Regions from separate parts of the Oceanobacillus sp. M65 genome, predicted to be linked through region 3. Evidence: riboswitches for the same ligand, from Rfam matches in the RefSeq annotation. Region 3 holds a riboswitch; each other region holds the start of a gene.
What was found. A riboswitch is a leader RNA that binds a small molecule or an ion and turns the genes downstream of it on or off. The one in region 3 is predicted to bind S-adenosylmethionine.

Region 1: another riboswitch for S-adenosylmethionine. It lies ahead of ACTWPF_RS15280 (5-methyltetrahydropteroyltriglutamate--homocysteine S-methyltransferase); the one in region 3 lies ahead of ACTWPF_RS04390 (SDR family NAD(P)-dependent oxidoreductase).
Region 2: another riboswitch for S-adenosylmethionine. It lies ahead of ACTWPF_RS00440 (methionine ABC transporter ATP-binding protein); the one in region 3 lies ahead of ACTWPF_RS04390 (SDR family NAD(P)-dependent oxidoreductase).

What each region holds. Positions count from the first base shown of each region.
Region 1 is NZ_JBQQCJ010000004.1:34,031-37,307, reverse strand. It holds gene ACTWPF_RS15290 (Ltp family lipoprotein) at 1-553, shown strand, start outside; gene ACTWPF_RS15285 (formate/nitrite transporter family protein) at 788-1,645, opposite strand; SAM riboswitch class I at 1,870-1,967, shown strand; gene ACTWPF_RS15280 (5-methyltetrahydropteroyltriglutamate--homocysteine S-methyltransferase) at 2,106-3,212, shown strand.
Region 2 is NZ_JBQQCJ010000001.1:79,512-82,788, reverse strand. It holds gene serS (serine--tRNA ligase) at 1-1,045, shown strand, start outside; SAM riboswitch class I at 1,227-1,334, shown strand; SAM riboswitch class I at 1,439-1,541, shown strand; gene ACTWPF_RS00440 (methionine ABC transporter ATP-binding protein) at 1,623-2,654, shown strand; gene ACTWPF_RS00435 (methionine ABC transporter permease) at 2,644-3,277, shown strand, end outside.
Region 3 is NZ_JBQQCJ010000001.1:920,260-923,536, forward strand. It holds gene ACTWPF_RS04385 (Na+/H+ antiporter NhaC family protein) at 1-1,034, opposite strand, end outside; gene ACTWPF_RS04390 (SDR family NAD(P)-dependent oxidoreductase) at 1,087-1,851, opposite strand; SAM riboswitch class I at 1,973-2,074, opposite strand; gene ACTWPF_RS04395 (hypothetical protein) at 2,372-2,680, shown strand; gene ACTWPF_RS04400 (hypothetical protein) at 2,698-2,964, shown strand; gene ACTWPF_RS04405 (AraC family transcriptional regulator) at 3,102-3,277, opposite strand, start outside.

The DNA.
Region 1 (3,277 bases), on a different contig from region 3:
GGCAGAGGCCGAGAAGCAAGAGGAGGAAGAAAAGGTTAAAGCAGAAGCTGAAAAGCAAGAGGAGGAAGAAAAGGCTAAAGCAGAAGCTGAAAAGCAAGAGGAAGAAGAAAAGGCTAAAGCAGAAGCTGAAAAGCAAGAGGAAGAAGAAAAGGCTAAAGCAGAGGCTGAAAAGCAAGAGGAAGAAGAAAGGGCTAAAGCAGAGGCTGAAAAGCAAGAGGAAGAAGAAAAGGCTAAAGCAGAAGCCGAAAAGCAAGAAAATAAAGAAACGATGTCACAGCAACAGGCTGTAAAAATGGCGGAAGATTACGTAGCATATACGGCATTTGCAAAAAGTGGCTTAATAGAACAGTTAGAATATGAAGGCTTTAATAATAAGGATGCTACTTATGCAGTAGAAAAAATTAATGTAAATTGGAAAGAACAAGCAGTAAAAATGGCGGAAGACTACTTGGATTATACTGCATTCTCAAAAAGTGGGTTAATAGAACAGCTAGAGTATGAAGGTTTCAGTAATGAAATTGCTACCTATGCAGCGAATGAAGTAGGTCTATAAACAAATCGCTTCATTAGATTTCCCAATAGAATTTGCCTCCAATTCAAAATGCATTTATGGAGTTCGGTTAAGAATTATTATTATCAACTCAAAACCCCTTTTGGTAATCATAACCATAAAGGGGTTTTCTTCTCAAATTTTATTCACTTTTACTGGCCAGTTCCTTCTCAGGTAAAGTTTATCGCACTATGATGAATTATATTTTACCTTCTTTAACACAATTCTCTACTAACCTCATGAACTTCGCATCTCTTTTCGGAATGCGTATGAAAAGAGCAAGGAAATAAAAATGGCTCCTCCGATGATATTGCCAATACTTGCGGGGATTAGGTTTTGTAAGACATATTCCTGCCATACATACTTATCAGATGTAAAGAGGCCTAAACTGAAATACCCCATATTTGCTGCGCTATGCTGAAAATTCCCAGCCACAAAAAGTATGACAGGTAAAGCTGTGCCCAAAATTTTACCGACCATATCCCTAGCCGCTGTGGTTAGAAAGGCAGCCATTCCTATAAGCCAATTTGCGAGAATACCAGACACAACTACTTGAAACCAGCCAATCCATCCATTCTCAGCAAATTTCATTTTATGAGATAGAAGGGTTTCTATCTCTTTCGTGAATTCAGGTGTCATGGAGTTTGAACTGATTACTAATAAAGCCACAAACAACGCACCAACAATGTTTCCGATATAGGCTACGACCCAGAATTTGACGTATTTATTTTTCTTCCAATAAGACTTTTGTAAATAAGATGTTGGCAAAAGTACATTTACTTCAGTAAACAAAACAGAACCTGATACAAATACCATTAGATACCCTGCTGTAAATCCAAGTCCCTGCAAAAGATAGGTAAGCCCTTTAGCATCAATACCGATAGCAAGCAACACTGAAAAAAGAGCTCCAAAGGTCATAAACGAACCAGCCTTTAAAGAAAGAATGAACTGGGAAGGCATATTTGTATCAAGGTGCTCTTTCCCTTTTTCGCTAAACGTCTCCATTACCTGAGACGGGAATAAATATTGCCTTTCTGGTTTCTCTTGCACCCTACTGGACTGGTTTGACGATTTATGATCACTATTATCACCCATACTATTCCTACTCCCCCTATTTGTTTTATTTCTATGTTGCGATTGGGTTAATTTTTTCAACCATTCCTTTACTAGATACCCTAATGGCGATATGTTCATACCACTTTTCACACCATGGCCCATGTCATTCGCCACCTCTTATAATAACAATCTTCTAATATCCCCTTGACATTTTGATCCGACAACTGTAGTATATTGACTAATCAAAAAATTTCATATGATTTTTCTTATCCAGAGAGGTGGAGGGACTGGCCCATTGAAACCTCAGCAACAGACATTTGTACTGTGCTAATTCCAGAAGCGTTAAGCTTGGAGATAAGAAGAGAAAATTTTTACGTATCCAACCCTCTTCTTATTTGTTAAGAAGGGGGTTTTTTGTTGGTTACATAAAATAGATACGTTTATTACTAGTTTAGTTGAATTGCGTTTATAAAAAATAAAACGAAAGTAGGGATTTAACATGTCAATTACCTTAACGAAAGCACCTTTTAAAGCGGATCAAGTAGGAAGTTTATTACGACCGGAAAGCATTCATCAAGCAAGAAAGGAATTTAAAGAAGGAATAATTTCTGCTACACAATTGCGTGAGATCGAAACAAAGGAAATTAAGCGTATTGTTGATAAGCAGATTGAAATTGGCTTGAATGCGGTGACGGATGGCGAGTTTAGACGTAGATTCTGGCACACTGATTTCTTAGAGCATCTAAACGGGATAGAAGGATATGTTCCAGACGTAGGCTATGTTTTTAATGGAAATGAGGAGACTGAAAGATATAATGTCCGAAATATAGGGAAGGTTTCCTTTAATCCCGATCACCCTTTCATTAAAGATTTCATTGAATTCAATGATATCGTTGCTGGGCGTGCAGTTGCCAAACAAACAATCCCTAGCCCTAATCAACTCTTCAATCAAGGAATAATTAATGAAGAAATTTACCCTGACATTGATGAATATGCCAATGATGTTATTCAAACATACCGTGATGCATTACACGCTTTTTATGAAGCTGGGGTTCGCTATCTACAATTCGATGATGTTTATATTGCTGGTCTTTCTTCACCAGATATTCCGTTTAACGAAGGGAAATATTCAAGGGAAAAACTAATAAACCTGGCATTACGCGTTGTTAATGAGGTACTGGAAGGAAAACCAGACGATTTAGTTGTGACGACACACTTATGTCGTGGAAACTATCGATCCAATTGGGCATTTGAAGGGAGTTATGACTTAATCGCATCCACTTTGTTTGCCAAAGAGAAAGTAGATGGATTCTTCTTGGAATATGATGATGAGCGTTCTGGTGATTTCAAACCGCTAAAACATATCCCTGCTGGCGGAGCTCAGGTTATTCTTGGTGTAATCACATCAAAAAATGGGGAGCTAGAGGACAAAGAATCTATTAAAGCACGAATTAAAGAGGCATCTCAATATGTTCCGCTAGATCAACTATGCTTGAGCACACAATGTGGATTTGCATCAACCCACCACGGAAATAAATTAACGGAAGAAGATCAGTGGAATAAATTAAAATTTATAGTTGAGATTGGGAAAGAGATTTGGGGATAAAAACTTCAAGAAGAGGAATGTAACAATTCCTCTTCCTTTTTACATTTAGGCTAAGTCCAGTATGC
Region 2 (3,277 bases), 840 kb from region 3:
TGAGGTTGGAGAACGCATTTCTGAACTGGATAAAGAATTAAAAGAAATTGAAGAAACACTTAACACGATTATGCTTTCTATCCCAAATCTCCCTCATGAAAGTGTACCTGTGGGAGAAAATGAAGAGGATAATAAAGAAGTGCGCAACTGGGGAGAACGTAAAGATTTCAACTTTGAAGCACAACCTCATTGGGATATTGCGACAAACCTTGATATCCTTGACTTCGAACGCGCAGCTAAAGTAACAGGAAGCCGTTTCGTCTTTTATAAAGGGCTTGGAGCCAGACTAGAGCGCGCTTTATTAAACTTTATGATGGATTTACATGCAGATGAACATGGCTATGAGGAAATGCTTCCACCATATATCGTCAACCGCACTAGCATGACAGGAACAGGTCAGCTTCCTAAGTTTGAAGAAGATGCCTTCAAGCTAGAAGAGTGGGATTACTTCATGGCTCCTACAGCAGAAGTACCTGTTACGAATTATCATCGTGATGAAATTTTAAATCTAGATGATCTTCCTAAAAAATACGTAGCTTTCAGTGGCTGTTTCCGTTCTGAAGCGGGTTCTGCTGGTAGGGATACACGAGGCCTTATTCGTCAGCATCAATTTAATAAAGTGGAGCTCGTTCACTTTGCTAAGCCAGAAGATTCTTATGAGACATTGGAGAACCTGACAGGACATGCTGAAAAGGTATTACAACTATTACAGTTACCATATCGTGTCATGAGCATGTGTACTGGTGATCTTGGATTTACAGCAGCGAAGAAATACGATATTGAAGTATGGATTCCTAGCCAAAACACGTACCGGGAAATTTCTTCTTGCTCTAACTTTGAAGACTTTCAGGCAAGACGTGCAGGAATCCGTTTCCGCAGAGAAGCAAATGCGAAGCCAGAGTTTGTTCATACTTTGAATGGCAGCGGATTGGCACTTGGTCGAACCGTTGCAGCTATTCTGGAGAATTACCAACAAGAGGATGGCTCTGTCATTGTTCCTCCTGTATTACGTGCCTATATGGGTGGCAAAGAAGCCATTAAATAAGCTTGAAACAATTATAAAAGGACTGTTTTCGTAACTGCGAAGACAGTCCTTTTGCATATTTTTAAAGGTGAAACTACTTTTAGGCCAATTGTACGAAATATAAAAAAAGTAAAAAAATCTGTTGACAGATTGAAAGGCTGGTAGTATTGTAAGTAGCAACAACAAATTAAATATGCATTACTTCTTATTCAGAGAGATGGAGGGACTTGGCCCATTGATATCTCGGCAGCGGACTTTTAATAGTACTGTGCTAAATCCAACAGGCGAATGCGAGCCTGAAAAATAAGAAGAGGATGATCGTACATAGCTGATCCCTTCTTATTTTTATAAGAAGGGATTTTTTGATTTTACACGAAATAACTCTTCTTAACGACAAAATTAAATATGCATTACTTCTTATCCAGAGAGGTGGAGGGACTGGCCCATTGATACCTCGGCAACGTGCTTTTAAAGCAACGTGCCAATTCCAACAGACGAAGGTCTGTAAAGATAAGAGGAGGATACTAGTTCATTGCCTCTTCTTATCTTATAAGAAGAGGCTTTTTAATTTGAAACTACAACGAGCAGGAGGAAGTAGATGATTACATTTGATCAGGTTTCAAAAGTATACGGCGAAAAGGCAGAAGGTGTAAAAGCACTGGATAATGTGGATCTCCACATAGAAGAGGGAGAGATATATGGTGTGATTGGGTTTAGTGGTGCTGGAAAAAGCTCGCTCATTCGATGTGTTAATTTACTCGAACAGCCAACATCCGGAACAGTGACCGTGAATGGGCAAAACTTACAAGCACTTTCACCTAAGGAACTACGGGAGGCAAAGCGAAACATTGGGATGATCTTTCAACATTTTAATTTACTTAATTCGAAAACCGTGTTTACCAATGTCGCAATGCCCTTACTTTTAAGCAAAACTCCAAAAAAGGAAGTAACAAAGCGTGTTTATGAACTACTTGATTTTGTCGGCTTGCGTGACAAAGCTGACAGCTATCCAGACCAACTTTCTGGGGGACAGAAACAGCGAGTTGGGATTGCCCGTTCTCTTGCAACCCAGCCATCCATTCTTTTATGTGATGAGGCAACATCAGCCCTTGACCCAGATACAACAAATGCTATTTTAAAACTTTTAAAGAAAATTAATCAGGAATACAATATCACCATTTTAATTATCACGCACGAAATGGGCGTAATTAGAGAAATTTGCGATAAAGTTGCTGTGCTGGAAGATGGAAAAGTAGTCGAATCTGGTTCTGTATTTGATGTCTTTTCTCAGCCGCAAACGACCACAGCTCATAACTTCGTCAGTACGGTAATGCATGATCAAATCCCAGATTCCGTATACGAGTTAGTAAAAAGACAAGACGCACATAACCAAATTTATCGAATTGTCTTTGTTGGTGAGTCTACTGGAACACCATTGTTGTCGCAAATCGCAAAGCAATACGAGGTAGAGGTAAATGTTCTGTTTGGTAGTATCACAGAATTACAGGGCGTACCATTTGGAAATCTTATCGTGCAATTTGAAGGGGAAGAAAAAGAAATTAACCGTGTCATTATGCATATTCATCAGCAAAAAGTAAGTGTAAAGGAAGTGTTAGCAGATGTTGGTTGATTGGCAACAAATTACAGAGGCATTATGGCAAACCATTGTAATGGTAGCAGTCGCCCTATTTTTCTCTATGATTATAGGGTTGGTATTAGGAATTGTCCTTGTTGTGACACGTAAAGGACACTTATGGGAAAACAAGTATATTTTTACGGTCTTAAATGCAATAGTAAACATATTTCGTTCTATTCCGTTTATTATCTTAATGGTCGCAGTCATTCCATTTACTAGATTAGTTGTTGGAACCTCAATAGGCACGGCCGCAGCTATTGTACCAATGGTGTTATTTGCAGGACCATACATTGCAAGATTAATAGAGAATTCTCTTTTAGAAGTAGATCCAGGTGTGATGGAAGCTGCCCAGTCAATGGGAGCAACACCTTGGCAAATAATTATTCGCTTTCTTATACCAGAAGCTCTTAGTTCCCTCGTGTTAGGGGCAACCATTGCAACAATTGGATTGGTTGGAGCCTCAGCCATGGCAGGAGCAGTTGGTGGTGGCGGATTAGGAGACCTGGCCATTACCTTTGGTTATCAGCGGTTCGACACCATGGTAATGCTAATAACAGTAGGAATACTCGTCGTCATGGTTCAGGGATTACAATCCACCGGAAATATTTTATCCAAAA
Region 3 (3,277 bases):
GATATGGTGTTGTTGGCCGTTGCAATGTCGGTTGCACTTACTAAACCTGCAATCCCAAGCTCCGCACCTTTTTTCGTTTTAATTCTACGCGTTACAAAATTTAATAACCACTGAATCCCGCCGTTATGCTGGATAATTCCAATCATACCACCAATTAATAGGGCAACAATTGCAATATCTTCCATATTCATGATTCCCTGTGAAACTGCTTGAATGAAACCAGATAACGTATAAGAACCGTCTATTAAGCCAATGATCCCAGCAAACACGATGCCGCCAATTAATACGACTAAGACATTAACGCCAGCTAAGGCTGCAATGAGTACTGCTATATAAGGTAAAACCTTCACGAAATCAAATGCGTAATCGCCAATGGTGTCAATTTCGGCTCCTGCAGTCACGATCCATAAAAGAACCGCGGTTACAATTGCTCCAGGTAGAACAATGAAAAAGTTGGTTTTAAATTTATCACTCATTTTTGTTTTCTGGGTCCGGACAGCTGCAATGGTTGTATCGGAAATCATTGATAGATTATCTCCAAACATTGCGCCACCTATAACAGTTCCCATTGCAAGCGCCATTGGTATCCCTGTTTGTTCTGCGATTCCAATGCCAATTGGTGCTAGTGCGGCCACGGTACCCATGGATGTTCCCATTGAAACAGAGATGAAGCAACCTACAATAAACAGTCCAACCATTAATAGATTAGGAGGAATAACGGATAATCCTAAGTTTACGGTGGAATCTACAGCACCCATGTCTCTAGCTGTTTGAGCGAATGCCCCGGCCATTACAAAAATTACCGCCATTAAGATAATATTCGGATGTCCTGCGCCTTTCGTAAAGATATCAATCTTTCTAGATAGCTTTTCTTTTCGGTTCATGGCGAGAGCAAAAGCCGCCGCAATAATAATCGCAACGTTTAATGGCATATTGGAGAAGTCTCCAGAAATAACGCCAGTGCCAATAAATAGTAATACAAAGATCAGTAGCGGAAGTAGTGCAAGTGCATTTCCTTTTTTCGCATTAGCCATCAAAATATCCTCCTTCAATTTAGTTTTTAGTGGGTGAGCATGTAACAAGAGATTAGTTCATTGTCATCCCACCCGTAACATTAATTCCTTGGCCAGTCATGTAATCTGAGTACGTTGATGCAAGAAAAACAACGACATTCGCAATGTCTGCAGGTACAGCAGTTCTTCCCAAGGGAACTTGTGAATTATCTTCGTGTTTAATATCTTCAGCTTGAAGACCGCGTAGGTTTCCACCAATCACTCTTTCTGATTGTTTCATCGTTGTTTCCACGATTCCTGGGCAAACGGCATTCACATTAATTTTGTCTTTGGCTAGTTCTAGTGCAGCTACTTTTGTCATCCCTAGAACCGCGTGTTTTGAAGCAACATAGCTACCCATTAGTTGGTAGCCGTTTTTCCCAGCTTGTGAGGCAATGTTAATGATTTTTCCACCTTGGCCTTGAGCTTGTAGTTGTTTCGCAACGGCTTGCATGCAAAGGTAGACCCCTTTTGCATTCACATCGATTGTTTTATCCCAGTCCTGTTCTTTTATATCAACAAAATAGTCCATCGTGGAAATCCCGGCATTATTGACTAAAATGTCAACTCTGCCAAAATGATCAATAACCGAATCAACCACCTCGGTTACTTGTTCTGGATTGGACACATCTGCCTGAACGTGAAACGTATTAACTGTTGTTTCATCATGTGTCTCAGCCATATCTACAACCGCAACTTTTGCCCCGCAATCTAAAAATGCCTCCACAATCGCCTTTCCAATGCCATGTGCACCACCAGTGACAATGGCCACTTTATCGGTCAAATCCATCGTATACATAGAAAACATACTCCTTTCCTGTTGCCCTGCTGTATTCCTTAGTTTGCGAAAGTCTAGACGCAAACAAAAAAGGCCTCTTCTATAGCAAGAAGAGACCTTAAACGTCAACGTTAAAATACTCTTCTTATCTTCAAGCGTTACGCTTCTGGAATTGGCACATTACTCTAAAAGAGCTGCTGCCGAGGTATCGTAGGGCCAGTCCCTCCACCTCTCTGGATAAGAAAATTCGCGATATGTAATTTGTAGATTAAAGATACAGCAAAATGAAATGAGCGTCAAGTTATTTTTTTGATAATTATGAAATAGAGAGTTGGTGTCTGGGGGCTATTATTCCTAATCTTCATTTATAGAATACATTATTATTCTGGATTTCTATTAAGGCGAGTTGTTTACTGGATCTTTATATAACCCGTTCGATGACCTGAAACGTCGATTTGAAAGAGGCCAACTCTCATAAATTATTATGAAAGGCGAATAGGACAATCCCCAGCCACAATAGACATGGGTAAAAAGGAGGGGCTTGGGGACGGCAAATAAAGAGTATAGGTTAATAGATAAAGCAGGGGATTTATCTCCAGAAGATCAAAAGGATTTAGAAGAGGTAATGCTTAGTTTAAATAAGTTTCAGGGTTCAGGGGCAGAGGCTACTTTTTTAGCTGGGCTAATTATTCTCCCAGATGGAAGGCATGAGATAGACTCCCTTTCCAGATTGTCAATTCAGAAAGTAAAAAAGACCAAGATTGATTATATTAGTCGTTTAGATAACAAGGAGCTTGAAAAGAAATTGGAGGAGTATAAAAAGCAGTATAACCTCACCCAGGGCAATTAGAAAAGATAACAAAGGAATTGAATAAACTGCGAAAAGACTTAAAAGAAGGTGAGGGAAAAATTGAAAAAACTAAAAAGCTACTGGAGGAAATTACAATACAAACGGTGGATGAAAAGCAAATCAAAGACTATCTTGATAAAATCAAAAGCTGCTGTAAGCAACTTGAGAATAATCTGTTCATAGAGAACCCTGAAATACTTAGCGAGGAAAAAAAGGCCGAAGTTATAAATAGATTAGATGTACTTGAAAACTTTATAGAAGAATTAAGAAAACAGTTTGCATAGATAGCTATCGGTTAATTATTAGGTGTAATCATCGTAGTGCAAAGGGGTAAGATTTTTATAATCATTTCTTCAAGCATTTTAAAAAGAGCAACGCCACCATATCAGCGTTGCTCTTGATCCATTGTAAGTCCTAGCGTTTATCTTTTCCTCACAGGAATCCATACTTCACTATACGCGTAATCTACTTTCTTTTCATCCATTTTTGTAAACGAAAAGCTAGGAGCAGGGATTACTTCATAATCGGAAGAGGGGAGCCATTCTGAATAGGTCTTTGCCATGGTTTCTTGTAGTGTTGATGGGAACGGCCCTTCAT